Regions from separate parts of the Limnobaculum xujianqingii genome, predicted to be linked through region 2. Evidence: predicted binding sites of a transcription regulator. Region 2 holds the regulator's gene; the other holds the start of a gene.
The links. Region 2 encodes CRP, which controls carbon source genes, mostly activating them, when cyclic AMP is high. Its sites were predicted from a motif close to ATGTGANNNNNNTCACAT; they were not measured.

Region 1: a site for CRP is predicted at 4,360-4,377, ahead of rbsD (D-ribose pyranase). Genes of this name have one in related genera too.

The regions. Positions count from the first base shown of each region.
Region 1 is NZ_JABMLK010000002.1:1,380,798-1,388,726, forward strand. It holds gene GOL65_RS20380 (MFS transporter) at 1-748, shown strand, start outside; gene GOL65_RS20385 (BKACE family enzyme) at 750-1,583, shown strand; gene GOL65_RS20390 (acetyl-CoA C-acetyltransferase) at 1,580-2,758, shown strand; gene atoD (acetate CoA-transferase subunit alpha) at 2,772-3,431, shown strand; partial or broken gene GOL65_RS20400 (3-oxoacid CoA-transferase subunit B) at 3,428-4,095, shown strand; gene rbsD (D-ribose pyranase) at 4,490-4,909, shown strand; gene rbsA (ribose ABC transporter ATP-binding protein RbsA) at 4,919-6,424, shown strand; gene rbsC (ribose ABC transporter permease) at 6,431-7,399, shown strand; gene rbsB (ribose ABC transporter substrate-binding protein RbsB) at 7,424-7,929, shown strand, end outside.
Region 2 is NZ_JABMLK010000001.1:2,479,169-2,487,097, reverse strand. It holds gene manD (D-mannonate dehydratase ManD) at 1-336, opposite strand, end outside; gene argD (bifunctional acetylornithine/succinyldiaminopimelate transaminase) at 664-1,890, shown strand; gene GOL65_RS11295 (YccS/YhfK family putative transporter) at 2,111-4,195, opposite strand; gene crp (cAMP-activated global transcriptional regulator CRP) at 4,266-4,898, opposite strand; gene GOL65_RS11285 (phosphoribulokinase) at 5,195-6,064, opposite strand; gene GOL65_RS11280 (YheU family protein) at 6,149-6,397, opposite strand; gene GOL65_RS11275 (hydrolase) at 6,394-7,374, opposite strand; gene GOL65_RS11270 (LysE family translocator) at 7,476-7,929, shown strand, end outside.

The DNA.
Region 1 (7,929 bases), on a different contig from region 2:
AGCACTGTTCTTGTGTGGCGCAGGTGCCATTATCGCGGCGATCTATTTCCTGATTTTTGTACCGGAATCAGAAACCTGGAAGAAAGAGAAAGAGTCACGCAAAAATAAAAGTGAACGCGTATCTATTTCAGAGATTTTCTCACCTGAACTGGCTCGTAATACCGTGCTTGCCACTATCGTTGCCAGCTTTGGTCTGATCGGTTACTGGGGTTGTACCACCTGGTTACCGCTGTTTTTAACTCAGGATCGTGGGCTAAGCCTGGAAAACATGTCTCTGTTCTTCGTGGTGCTCAACGTCGGTATGTTTGTTGGCTATAACGTTTTCGGCATCGTGGCGGATAAGGTCGGTCGCCGTACCGCTTTGATTTGGTCATTTATCGGCACCGCTATTACTTTACCTATTTATGTCAGCATGACCGGAGAAATGGCTCTGTTGATTATGGGACCGGTATACGCCTTCTTTACCGCTTTCGTTGGGTTGATGGGGTCTTACTTCCCTGAATTATTCCCAACCAGAGTACGCACTATTGGTGCAGGTTTCTGTTTTAACATTGGTCGCGGCGTATCTGCATTCGCTCCATTCGCCATGGGCTTTATTGCTCAAAGCTATGGCTTAGTCACCGGCATTATGATCTGCGCAGTGTTCTTCTGTCTGGCGGGATTCATGATGTTTGCACTCCCTAATATCGACGGCAAAAAACAGCCGACAGCAGCACAGTCTAATCTTGAAGCGCAGGAAGGAAACTAACATGAACAACAAAACTATTATTACCGTTGCGACTACCGGAGCTTTTCCAACTAAGGAAGACAATCCGAATATTCCTCTGACGCCAAAAGAGATTGCCAATGATGTTTATGAGTGTTGGCAGGCAGGCGCTGCGATTGCGCACTTACATATGCGAGATGACCAAGGCAAAGGGACGATGAATATTGATAAATTCAGCGAAACTGTCGCCTTAATCCGTGAAAAATGCGACATCGTGATTAATCTCACCACGTCAGGTGACCTGAATGCTACTGATGAAACCCGAATGATGCATGTGGCTGCCCTGAAACCTGAACTGGCCTCTTATGACTGCGGTTCAATGAACTGGGCCCATAGCGGTTTGTTTATCAACCATCCTAAATTTTTAGAGCAGCTTGGTCAGGTGATGATCGACAGTGGTGTAAAACCAGAAATCGAAATTTTTGATGCCGGTATGTTTTATAACTCGCTCTATTACATTAAGAAAAATCTGATTAAAACCCCAGCTTACTATCAACTGGTGTTGGGTGCCGCAGGTGGTACGACCGCAACGGTAGAAAATCTGGTGTATCTGCGAAATCTGTTGCCGCCAGAAGCACACTGGTCAGCATTTGGCATTGGTAAAGGCCATATGCCGATTCTGCTGGCAACGCTGGCTTTAGGTGGGCATGTGCGGGTTGGCATGGAAGATAACGTCTATTACAGCAAAGGACGCCTGGCACAATCTAACGCAGAGTTTGTTTCCCGTGCGGTACGTCTGGCGGATGAAGCGGGACGCGGTACGGCAACGCCTGCAGAGGCACGTCAAATTCTGGGCCTGAAAGGAGCTGCATTATGAGTGATATCGTCATTGTTAATGCGGCGAGAACGGCTATTGGCAGCTTTGGTGGTGCTTTAGCCTCTATTCCTGCACCCAGACTGGGCACATTGGTGGCGGAAGATGTAATTAAACGCGCTGGTATTGAGGCCAGCGATATTGATGAAGTGATTCTGGGTAATGTGCTGCAATCGGGTCTTGGCCAGAACCCGGCACGTCAGGCTGCATTGAATGCAGGAATATCAGAAAGAGTACCAGCAACCACCATTAATGTGGTTTGTGGTTCAGGCTTGAAGAGCGTGATTATGGCTGCACAAATGATTGCCGCAGGAGATGCCCAAACCGTTCTCGCTGGTGGTATGGAGAATATGTCGGCTGCACCCTATCTGTTAGATAAGGCTCGTTGGGGCTATCGCATGGGTAACGGTACTCTGGTGGATACGGTGGTGCATGACGGGTTAAGTTGTGCCTTTAATCAATATCATATGGGAATGACGGCAGAGAATATTGCCGAGCGCTATCAAATCAGTCGTGCTGAACAAGATGAAGTTGCTTTGCGTTCCCAGCAGCGCGCAGTTGCCGCCATTAATCGTGGTGCCTTTGTTAAAGAAATTACCCCGGTTACGATCCGACAGAAGAAAGCTGAAATCCTGTTTGAGCAGGATGAATACGCACGGGCTGATGCATCAGCAGAAGCATTAGCAAAATTACGCCCGGCATTTAAAGCTGATGGTAGTGTAACTGCTGGTAATGCCTCTGGTATTAATGATGGTGCCGCAGCGTTGATTGTGATGAGTGGCGAAAAAGCAAAAGCGCTCGGTTTAAAACCAATGGCACGTATTCGCGGTTATGGCTCCGGTGGTGTTGACCCTGCATTTATGGGGATGGGTCCCGTTCCGGCAACGCTAAGGGCGCTGGAAAAAGCGCGCCTGAGTGTGTCTGATATTGATCTGATCGAAGCGAACGAGGCTTTTGCCGCACAGTTTATCGCGGTTGGCAGAGAGTTATGCTTTGACGCCGAAAAAACCAACGTGAATGGCGGAGCTATTGCGCTGGGGCATCCAATTGGGGCCTCTGGTGCTCGTATTCTGGTGACGCTTCTGCATGCATTACAGGCACAAGATAAAACCTTCGGACTGGCAACCCTATGTGTTGGTGGCGGGCAGGGCGTTTCTGTCATTGTCGAACGGATATAAAAGGAGAAGGGCAATGAAATCCAAAGTGATGAGCAAGGATGATGTTACCCGCCATTTCCGTGATGGCATGAGCGTGATGTTTGGCGGTTTTATGGGCAGTGGTACTCCGCCAACCATTATGAGAATGCTGTTTGAATCGGGCATAAAAGACCTAACGCTGATTGGTAATGATACCGCGATTCCGGGTATCGGCGTCGCTCCTCTGATTGCGGCGGGGCGCGTAAAAAAAGTGATCGCCTCACATATTGGGTTAAACCCGGAAACCGGTCGCCAAATGATGGCAGGGGAGATGGAAGTTGAGTTAGTACCACAGGGAACACTGGTGGAGCGTATTCGTGCTGGTGGTTCCGGATTAGGTGGTTTTCTGACGCCAACCGGAGTTGGAACTGTTGTGGAGCAGGGTAAGCAGCGTATGACCATTGACGGTCGCGACTATCTGTTGGAGATGCCGTTGAAAGCCGATCTGGCGGTTATTCATGCCAAACGCGGCGATACGGCGGGCAACCTCTACTATCGACGTTCAGCCAGAAACTTTAATCCGATTATTGCGCTGGCGGCAGAGCAGGTATTTGCTGAGGTCGAGGAACTGGTTAATGTCGGCGATCTTGATCCGGACATGGTGATGACACCCGGCATGTTAGTCAGTGGCCTGATAAAAGGAGATGCGTCATGAGTCCGAAAGAGTTTATTGCCCGTCGCGTGGCACAAGAGCTAAAAGACGGTGACATCGTGAATCTGGGTATCGGTTTACCTACGCTGGTGGCTCATTATCTGCCTGATGATGTGGATATTGTTCTGCAATCGGAAAACGGGTTTTTAGGTATTTGTCCGGCGGATGAAGCTAATCCCGATCCTGATTTAGCGAATGCGGGCGGTCAGCCATGCGGAATTATTTCCGGAGGCTCCACTTTTGACAGCTCCTTTTCTTTTGCCCTGATCCGCGGTGGTCATGTTGATGCTTGTGTTTTGGGGGGACTGGAAGTCGATCAAAAAGGCAATCTGGCTAACTGGATGATACCGGGCAAGATGGTACCCGGTATGGGGGGGCGATGGACTTAGTTACCGGGGCTCGCAAAGTTATTGTTGCCATGGAACACAATGCAAAAAATGGTGCAGCAAAAATTCTTAAGCAATGCGCATTGCCGTTAACTGCTGAAAATTGTGTATCGATGATTGTCACCGAGCTAGCCGTATTTCGCTTCAAAGACGGAAAGTTGGTACTAACCGAACATGCTCCGGGAGTATCCATTGAAGAGATTACGGCAAGAACAGATGCTGAGTTTGTTATAGATGAACAGCTCAAACAGATTGCGGTGGGAGAGCCTCTCACTGCCTGAGGATTATAATAAGACAGCTAACAAACTAACTCCTTGATTACCCCTTTGTACCATCCGGCAAAAGCTTCTCCTCCTGCGTAGTCGGATGGTACTTTTTTCAAATCTTTCGTGCGATAAACAGAGTGATAAGCCCGACCACTCTTTTTTAAGCTCTGAATATAAATTATCCAACTATACTTCTGGTAATCCTGAAATTGGGGTGAAATGACTCAATTCAGACTTAACCGTTTCAGCTACATCAGGCACTGACGATAAATCGAAACGTTTCGATGAAGGTCACAAATTTTCCAAAATCCTTTTGCTTTCGCCGACAATTTTTCTAATACTCCCGATAACAACGAAACGTTTCGATGACGGTAAAACCGCCAAACCAGTTCAACAGAAGGTGGGATAAATGAAAAAAGGTAAGCTGCTTAACTCCATGCTCTCTTCCGTGATTTCGCAGTTAGGGCACACCGATACGCTGACTATCGGCGATGCGGGTTTACCTATTCCTGCATCTGTTGAGCGCATTGATTTAGCACTGACGCTCGGTGTGCCTTCATTCTTACAGGTATTTGATACCGTAACGGATGAAATGCAGGTCGAAAAAGCGATTATTGCCAGTGAAATCAAAGAAAAAAACCAGCATATTCATCAAGAATTGCTGACCCGTCTTAAACAGCTGGAACAGCGTCAGGGCAATGTTATTGCGTTGGAGTATGTCTCCCACGAACAGTTTAAGGCTTTATCCCATAACAGCCGGGCCATTGTACGTACGGGCGAATGTTCCCCTTACGCTAATATTATTCTGTGCTCCGGCGTTGTGTTTTGAGGTACTCCTATGCAACCTCTGCTTAAACTTAACGGTATCGATAAATCCTTTCCCGGCGTGAAAGCGCTATCCGGTGCCAGTCTTAGCGTTTATCCCGGCAAAGTGATGGCCTTGCTGGGAGAAAACGGTGCGGGCAAATCCACTCTGATGAAGGTACTGACCGGTATTTACACCAAAGATGCCGGAACTATCGAATACCTCGGTAAAGAAGTGGCCTTCACTGGTCCTAAAGCCTCTCAGGAAGCGGGAATTGGTATTATCCATCAGGAATTAAACCTGATTCCACAGCTGAGCATCGCTGAAAATATCTTTCTTGGGCGGGAATTTGTTAACGCTATTGGCCGTATCGACTGGAAGAAAACCTATGCGGAAGCCGATCGTCTGCTGCGTCGCTTAAATGTCGACTACAGCAGTCGCCGTCTGGTTAGTGAACTGTCTATTGGCGATCAGCAAATGGTGGAAATCGCCAAAGTGCTGAGCTTTGAGTCCAAAGTTATTATTATGGACGAACCGACAGATGCATTAACCGATACCGAAACCGCCTCGTTGTTTAATGTGATTAACGAGTTGCGGGCTCAGGGCTGCGGCATTGTTTATATTTCCCATCGTCTGAAAGAGATCTTTGAGATTTGTGATGATGTGACAGTGCTGCGCGATGGTGCTTTCATTGGCGAACGCCCGGTAGCGGATTTAGATGAAGACCGATTGATTGAAATGATGGTGGGTCGTCGTCTTGAGGATCTCTACCCTCGTCTGGATCAGCCTCGCGGTAGTTTGCGTTTACAGGTGAAAAATCTTTCCGGTAAAGGCGTCCACGATGTCAGCTTCGATCTTTATCGCAGTGAAATTCTCGGTGTTTCCGGCCTGATGGGTGCTGGTCGTACCGAATTAATGAAAATGATTTATGGTGCGCTGCCTCATAGTTCCGGCAGTGTGGTTCTTGATGGCCATGCAATAAAAATTCATAGCCCACAAGATGGCCTGAAAAATGGCATCGTCTATATTTCTGAAGATCGCAAAGGTGATGGTCTGGTGTTGGGCATGTCGGTTAAAGAGAATATGTCTCTTACCGCATTGCGCTATTTCAGCAAGCAGTGGGGGTCACTAAAGCACGCTGAAGAACAGCAGGCGGTCAGTGATTTCATTAAGTTATTCAATATCAAAACACCATCGATGATGCAGACTATTGGCCTGCTGTCCGGTGGTAATCAACAAAAAATTGCTATTGCCCGTGGCCTGATGACACGTCCAAACGTTCTGATTCTGGATGAGCCAACGCGCGGTGTGGATGTTGGTGCTAAGAAAGAGATCTATCAACTTATTAACCAGTTCAAACGCGAAGGATTAAGCATCATCTTAATCTCTTCTGAAATGCCGGAAGTTATTGGCATGAGCGATCGTATTCTGGTTATGCATGAAGGCCGTATCAGCGGCGAATTCCCTATTGAACAGGCAACACAAGAAGTACTGATGGCGGCGGCGGTCGGCAAACAGTACGGTGTTACGCAGGAGTAAGACACAGTGAATACCTCAAAAACACCTTCAACCAGTCGCTTCAATAAGGAGTGGTTGCTTGAGCAGAAATCGCTGATTGCTTTGATCGTTTTGATCATTGTGGTTTCGTTTCTTAGCCCTAACTTCTTTACTATCGATAACCTGTTCAATATTTTGCAACAGACTTCGGTAAACGCCATTATTGCCGTGGGTATGACGCTGGTAATCTTAACCTCAGGCATTGACCTGTCGGTGGGTTCAATACTGGCGTTAACCGGTGCCGTTGCTGCATCACTGGTTGGTCTTGAGCTAAACGTTTTTGTTGCTCTGGCGGGCGCACTGGTGCTGGGAGCCGGTATTGGTACCATCACCGGTGTAATTGTAGCTAAAGGCAAAGTGCAGGCGTTTATTGCTACGCTGGTAATGATGCTAATGCTGCGCGGAGCAACGCTGGTCTACTCGGAAGGTAGTCCGATAAACCTGGGCTTTACCGACTCGGCAGAAGCTTTTGAATGGTTTGGTGTAGGCCGCCCATTGGGCATTCCGGCTCCAATCTGGATTATGGTTATCGTATTTATTGGTGCCTGGTACTTACTGAATCATACTCGTCTGGGACGTTATATTTATGCACTGGGCGGTAATGAGTCGGCAACACGTTTGTCGGGTATCAGTGTCGATAGAGTTAAAATTATAGTGTATGCACTGTGCGGTATGTTAACCGCGCTGGCAGGCATTATTGAAGTTGGACGTTTATCCTCAGCTCAACCAACGGCAGGCCTTGGCTATGAATTAGATGCCATTGCTGCGGTAGTGTTGGGGGGAACCAGTCTGGCAGGAGGAAAAGGACGGATCACTGGTACATTAATTGGTGCTCTGATTCTGGGATTCCTGAGCAATGCGCTCAACTTATTAGGCGTATCTGCTTACTTCCAAATGATAGTGAAAGGCGCCGTCATTTTACTGGCGGTATTAGTAGAAAACAGAAGCAGTAAATAACCTTTTTATACAGGAATAATGAAGATGAATATGAAAAAGCTGGCTATGTTAGTTTCTGCTACCGCGTTAACCCTTTCTGTCAGTGCTGGTGCGATGGCGAAGGATAACATTGCGCTGGTAGTCTCTACGCTTAATAACCCATTCTTCGTATCTATGAAGGATGGCGCTCAGAAAAAAGCCGATGAATTAGGCTACAACTTGATCGTACTGGACTCCCAAAACAACCCGGCTAAAGAGTTAGGTAACGTGCAGGATCTGACCGTTCGCGGTACCAAGCTACTGCTGATCAACCCAACGGATTCTGATGCTGTGGGTAACGCAGTACTGATGGCTAACAAAGCTAAGATCCCTGTGGTCACTCTGGACCGTGCTGCTAATAAAGGCGAAGTTGCCAGCCATGTTGCTTCTGATAACGTTGCTGGCGGTAAAATGGCTGGTGAATTCATCGCCAAGAAATTGGGTAATGATGCCAAAGTCATTCAGTTAGAAGGTATCACCGGAACTTCTGCCGCTCGTGAGCGTGGTGAAGG
Region 2 (7,929 bases):
AGCACCACCGAGCAGTTGATAAACTGGCATGTTTGCCGCTTTACCTTTGATATCCCATAGGGCCATATCAATAGCGGAGATAGCAGACATGGTGACCGGACCACGACGCCAGTAAGCGCCTTTATAGAAAAATTGCCAGATATCTTCAATTTGGTGAGCGTCGCGACCAATCAATTGTGGGCAAAGATGGTCTTTAAGGTAGGAGGCAACGGAGAGCTCTCGCCCATTGAGAGTGGCATCACCCACGCCATAAATGCCTTCATCAGTAGTGATCTTGACGGTAACGAAGTTACGGCCCGGGCAGGTAACAAAAACTTCAGCCTTTACGATTTTCATAATGCATCCATCCTGACGGAATAAAGAGAACTAATTCGGTATAGAAAGTGAACACAAGATACTTCTGGATTAACTACCATACAAGTAGGTCTAGAATGTTTTGGCGGGAAAGTTTGAGATCTGTGACCAAAATCACCGTGGTAGCCACAGCATGGCATGATTAATTATTGAATAATTGTGAATTATTATTTATTGCGAGAGTTGTGGTAATTAATTGATTATTAGGTGTTGTAAGATTTTTATTTGTATTTTTATTTATATAAATTGATTTTATATGCAATTTTGGTAGTGTGGAGTCATTCGCGGTGAAATCAATAGGGCAGTTTTATGGATAGTAATACATCAGTTAATCGCAATACTTTTGATAACGTTATGTTACCCGTGTATGCGCCAGCAGCTTTTGTACCGGTTAAAGGTAAGGGTAGTCGCGTCTGGGATCAGCAGGGAAATGAGTATATCGATTTTTCCAGCGGTATTGCGGTTACCGCCTTAGGTCATTGTCATCCTGCTTTAGTTCATGCATTGAAGACTCAGGGGGAGATGATTTGGCATACCAGTAATTTATTTACCAATGAACCTGCTTTGCGACTGGCCCGGAAACTGATTGATTCAACCTTTGCCGACCGGGTGTTTTTTGCTAACTCTGGTGCTGAAGCCAATGAGGCCGCATTTAAGCTAGCTCGCCGTTATGCCATTACTCGCCATAGCCCTTATAAAACCAAAATTATTGCGTTTAATAATGCCTTCCATGGCCGCACCCTGTTTACCGTTTCCGTTGGTGGACAGCCTAAATACTCTGACGGTTTTGGCCCAAAACCAGCAGATATCGTGCATATTCCTTTTAACGATCTGGATGCTGTTAAAGCCGTTATTGATGACCACACTTGTGCCGTGGTACTGGAACCGGTTCAGGGAGAAGGGGGAATCACCCCGGTTGACGCTGAGTTTCTGCGCGGAGTTAGAGAGCTGTGCGATCAATATAAAGCGCTATTAGTATTTGATGAAGTACAGTCTGGCATGGGTAGAACCGGTTCACTGTTTACCTATATGCAATACGGTATCGTTCCGGATATTTTAACTTCAGCCAAAGCACTGGGTGGTGGTTTCCCTATTAGTGCTATGTTAACCACTGATGAAGTGGCACAAGTAATGGAACCCGGTGTTCATGGCACCACCTATGGCGGTAATCCATTGGCCTGTGCAGTAGCAGAAGCGGCGTTTGATGTGATCAATACCCCGGAAGTACTGTCGGGTGTGCAATCACGCTATGAATACATCGTTACCCGTCTGGAAGAAATTAATCAGCTTTATCATGTATTCACCGACGTTCGCGGCCTTGGCTTGCTAATCGGTGCCGAACTACAGCCTGGTTATCAGGGCATGGCGCGAGAGTTTCTTGCTGCATCAGTAGAAAATGGCCTGATGTTGCTTAATGCCGGCCCTAACGTAATCCGTTTTGCTCCATCTCTGGTTATCCCGGAAAAAGATCTACAACAGGGGATGGATTGCTTTGAAAAAGCGGTAAAACAAATGGTTGAAGCGAAAGGTAACTAGTTGAAACTGAAAATAGTTATGAACTAGCAGAGTTAAACTGAGGGAAAGACGGGCGTGGGGGTCGATTTGGCGTAAGCCAACGAAGTGCCCGTAGCCCGGCTAGGCCCGAAGCACTCCGAAGCTGAGTACATAGCCCTTCCGGCCGAGCACAGTGAAGATATGAATACATAGTGTTTACGGCCGGAATATCCACCGAGGTAAATTTTCAAAAAATTATTAGCTACCCCTCTTCTCTCAATCTCCTCTTCAACCACATTCCATGATGCGGCCTCTGCTGCCACGCTAGTGAAGAAATAGTATGCATTGTCGTAAGGTGTGCCAGTATCCTTTCGATATGTTTCTCCATCGAGATCTCTGATAACTCATCTTTATCATCCCCGGATTCCACAATCGGTAATATGCTGGTATCACCGCTGGGGCCGTCATATTCCAGACGCTGCTGACAAATCTGAATCAGGACTTCACAAGCGTTTAAATACTTCTGTGCCAACGCGGGAACCAGTACATATTGGTCTCGGGCGATGGTTGTTATCGCGTTCAGATGCTCAACCAAAAACTGGCTATGGGTAACCCAAAGACGCATATCGGCCAGATAGCGGGTATTGAATCCCGGTTCCTGCATGGCCTGATTCAATGCGGTAAAAAGCGTATTGTGAGCCTGATTAACTCTCATTCGGGTATAGGCCAGTTCAGCAACATCTGTGCCCATATTAAATATTTGCCGCAGATGCTGTTGATAGGTCTCCAGTGCGTTGTGAGCATTTTTACGTAACAGTGCGCTTTGCCATTGAGGCCACAGCCACAGGCTACTGGCAAATGCCAGCATACAGCCAATAACCGTATCGATAAGACGTGGCAACAGGTAGTTCATACCACTGTTAGAGATAATCTGTAAGGTATAGAGCGCGGTAATGGTGAACCCAATCACCGCCATACCATAATTCTTACGTACTATTAGATAAGAGCAAAATGTCAGTACCAACATCAAAATCAACATCAGGTTCTGAGAGTAGTAGAGATGCAAAATTGCCGCTCCGGCAAGAATACCTATCATGGTGCCCAGTGAGCGGTGCTGAATTCGAATACGGGTCGCGTTATAGCCATTCTGGCTGACCACCATAATGGTCATTAGTATCCAATAAGGCTTGGGTAGATTGAGCGTCAGCCCAATGCCGGCGCCTGCCGCTAATGTGAGGCCAAGGCGTGCGGCATTTTTGAATGCGGCAGATTTAAGGGAACAATAACTTTTTAGCGCCTGCAAAAAAGGAAGACGACTTTGCATCGGCATCAGTGTTCGGTTGTATAGAGGCTTTTGGCGGCTAAGTAAGTGAGCAATACGGCTGAAATGATAATAACAAAAAGTTCCTACCGGATTATCCGGATGCTGTCGGGCAATTTTTGCCAGTGCTGATAACTCAGAATCCATATTGAAAGGCGTTGAACGGCGGTGATAGAGAATATTATCGGCTAATGCCTGCAAACGTTGACTAATGGTCTTTGCATTATGACGAATGATGGCTTCGGCCTGACTCTGTTCAACCAGTTTTTGTACCTCGACTGGCTGGTGCAAACTGACGGTAATGTGTTCCTGCAAATCGAGGGCCACTTGAAACGCCTGAATTAATCGCCGATGACGAGGGTGTTTCAGGTTAGGGATCATATAAATTTGCTGATAAATCAATGAGATGATGTCCATCACTTTCTGTTGTTGTAACAGTAGTGGAGGGAGAGCTTTCTCCGGGTCGGTGTGCTGGGTCAGTAAGCTGTACTTCTCTTCAAAATAACAGGCTAACTGACGGAAAAGCAGGTTAAGTGATTCTCGCATGGGCTGTTCTTGCCAAAGCCGAAACCACAGATGGATAAACAAACCATACCAGACTGTGCCAATGGCAAATAACATGGCTACTCGCCAAACAGGTAAGTTGCCCGCCATACTGAGGGTAAAAATAGCGGTGACTAATGCAGCAGGCATTAACCGACCATAAAGCGGACTAATTTCTGCCGTTACGCCAAATAATAGCGTCAGAATAAGCATGCAGATCGGTAGTGGAACCGACCACAACAGAAGAAACTGCAACAATACACTACTGATAACAAACAACCCGCCGCCAATAGCCAGCCGTTTGAAAAAGTGTTTATGGGGAGTATCCAAACCACCAATACTGCAGCAGGCAGGAACAAGGGAGAGTAAAAAGCCGGTTGCCAGGTCGTCGAGTAGCCAAAACAGCAAGACAGGCAAACAGAGAACTAACGTTTGGCGCAGAGCATAATTGACTTCTGGATGATAAATGACTCGTCGCCACATAGGCCTCCCGGGTAAAGGGAAGCGGATATGGCAACTGGAGGCCCTAAACCTATCCGCTTCTCTTTATTATTTAACGAGTCCCGTAGACAACGATAGTCTTTCCATGAGCGGAGATCAGATTTTGATCTTCCAGCATTTTTAAAATACGTCCTACCGTTTCACGGGAACATCCAACAATTTGACCAATTTCCTGACGGGTGATCTTGATTTGCATTCCGTCTGGATGGGTCATTGCATCCGGTTGTTTAGCCAGATTGAGTAATGTTTGTGCGATACGGCCCGTAACATCAAGGAAGGCAAGGCTTCCTACTTTCTCAGAGGTAACCTGTAAGCGGCTGGCCATCTGAGCGGATAAACGCATTAAAATATCCGGGTTAACTTGAATCAGCTGGCGAAATTTCTTATATGAAATTTCAGCAACTTCACATGCTGTTTTTGCCCTGACCCAGGCACTGCGTTCCTGACCTTCTTCAAACAGGCCAAGTTCTCCGATGAAATCCCCCTGATTGAGATAGGAGAGGATCATCTCTTTACCTTCTTCATCCTTAATCAGAACGGCTACGGCACCCTTTACAATATAGTAAAGAGTTTCTGCTTTTTCACCTTGGTGAATAAGTGTGCTCTTGGATGGATATTTATGAATATGACAATGAGATAAAAACCATTCGAGAGTAGGGTCTGTTTGCGGTTTGCCGAGAACCATTTGTTGTTATCCTCTTTGTAGTCACTGCCTAACACAGCAAAGCGAGAAGCTTGCCGAAAATCTTACCCGCCCCGAAGCATATAACTTGCCAGGTGAGCGCTATTATAGCTGATGTAAAAAAGAATATAGAGGTGTTTGTGGGCTGGTGCCACATCAGCCTGAGCGAACTCTAATTTATCTATTGTACCCACACTATGATTTTAACACAGGTTGAGCCAAGAGTCTCGTGTTGTCTTACTAAAATGAGGGTTAAGCGGCGCTGATTCGGGTTATTCGCCTGTTTTACCCTCATTTCCCTATTCTAATATTCTGCCTTCTAATAGTTGCTGTATTAATGGTGTGATAATTAACTCCATTGCCAGCCCCAATTTTCCTCCCGGAATGACCAGAGTGTTTGTTTGGGAGATAAACGATCCCTGTAACATGACCAGTAAATAGGGAAAATCAATGCCTGTCAGCCCCCTGAAGTGAATAACTACCAGACTTTCGTCCATCGTTGGAATACTCTTCGCAGAAAATGGATCAGAAGTATCAACGGTGGGGACGCGCTGGAAGTTGATATGAGTCCGGGAAAACTGTGGGGTGATGTAATTGATGTAGTCATCCATAGAGCGAACTACGGAATCCAGCACGGCTTCCCGGGAGTGTTCTCGCTCCACCGTGTCGCGGATTAGCTTTTGTATCCATTCCAGGTTAACGATAGGAACTACGCCAACCAGCAGATCGACATGCTGGGCAACATTATGCTTAGCGGTGACGATGCCACCATGCAGTCCTTCATAAAACAGCAAGTCTGTGGTTTCAGGTAACGGTTGCCAGGGAGTAAAGGTACCCGGGGTTTGGTTATAGGGGACCGCTTCATCATAAGTATGCAAGTACTTACGTGTGCGTCCGTTTCCGGTTTTTCCGTATTCAATAAAGCTGTTTTCCAACAGTGCAAAGTCATTGGCCTCGGGGCCAAAATAGCTGATATGGCGACCTTGCTCTCTGGCTTTACGGATTTCCGCATCCATCTCCGGGCGTGTATAGCGATGATATGCATCACCATCAATGCGTGCGGCACTTAAATTTAACTGCTGAAAGATCTTCCTGAAGGCCAGACTGGTGGTAGTAGTACCGGCTCCACTGGAACCAGTAACTGCAATGATTGGATGTTTTGCTGACATTAACCTGATTCCTTAATTTTCATTATTATTACCAGAGCATAGTCGGATTGATGCAGGGCTGTCATAAAATTTTATTCAGATGAATCAATACTCCGGATAAGGTTGTTCTTCCATATCATCACTGAAACGATCTTTGGGCATAATATTGATGGTTTCATGTAGTTCTGACCAAACCAATATGACCTGACCGCTTTTTAGCTGACGCTTAACGTCATCGACTTTCTGCTGTAGTGATCTTTCGTGTTCTCCGTAATCGGTGCCTTCACGCAAAACAAAGGATTCAATAATACTTTCCAGCGTTTCGGGAGCCAGTTGCTGCCACGGGATCATCATTTGTTTTTCTCCAGATAGCGGGTTAACCATTCAGGGATACGATGTTCCAGCCACATCTGTGGCTTTTTCCATGTACCACTGACAAAGCCAACGTGACCGCCGTGTTCCGTTAACTGATATTCAATATTTTCGGGCAGGCTGTTTTTTGCCGGAATCACTTCCGGTGACATAAAGGGATCGTCTTTGGCGTGAATAATCAGCAAAGGAATGCGTACCTGATGCAATACCGGTAGAGCACTGCACTTTTGATAATAATCGGTGGAATCTTTAAATCCATGTAATGGTGCTGTAAGAGCATCATCAAACTCACGAATAGAACGTATATTTTTCAGTGATAAGCCGGGCAGCGGCATAATACCAGGATAGCGAATGAGCTTACGTTTGGTACTTTGCTTAAGTAAACCCAGCAGATAGCGGTGATAAACTCTCGACAGACCTTGCTCTAAACGACGGGAACAGGGACCGAGCATCAGCGGAGCGGAGACAATGACTGCTGCCTCAAGTGGAACTTTGTCACCTTCTTCAGCCAGATAGCAACCTAACATATTGCCACCCAGCGAGTAACCTACTGCGGCAGTAGGTGCTTCTCCCAATGTATCTTGTAACCAGTTGAGAAAAAATCGAGTATCGCTGGTTTCGCCAGAATGATAAGCACGAGGGCTACGGTTAGGTTCACCGCTACAACCGCGAAAATGCATAACGGCCCCCAACCAGCCGTTTTGCCGACAAACCGCCAGCAAACCATGGGCATAAGGGCTATAAAAATTGCCTTCTAAACCATGAAACAATATCAGACGCGGTTTATGTTTGGCCTGATGAGGGTCTTCGCTCCAGGCAACATCAATAAAATCGCCGTCCGGAAGTTCCAGACGCTGCCACACGGGGTCCAGACTAATCTTTCTGCGGATAATCCGGGGTAGCAGAGTTTGTATGTGTGGGTTACCGGTGCCCGGTATGGGCCGAAATTGTGCATCCATAACAAAATTAAATTCACTCTTGGGGACTTGTGCGATCAATATCACACTGCTAGCTTGAATGGAATGATTAAACATCTCTCACTGGTAAAGGGTTATACAGAATGGAGTTAGGCTGGTTTCTTTCTATGTCGATGTTTCTATGGATAGCGGCAGTTACACCGGGTCCAAATAATATGTTACTCACCTCTTCAACTGCTAACTTCGGTTTCACCCGTTCTTTACCGTTGATGTTTGGCATTATGATTGGCATGCAATTGCTGCTGCTGTTAGTTGCCATGGGTGTTGGTACATTGGTAACTGCTTATCCTTCGTTACATCTGGCGCTGAAAATTGCGGGTAGCCTCTACCTGATTTGGCTGGCGTGGAAAATAGCCACTTCTCGTTATGAAAAGCTGGAGACTGAAAAAGGCACAGCACAGCCGGTTCGGTTATATCAGGGGTTACTGTTACAGGCATTAAATCCTAAAGCCTGGTTAATGGGCATTGGCTCGATAGCCAGCTACAGCCTGGCAGGGAGTATGTACAGTGCATCAGTGATAGCCATTAGTATTGCCA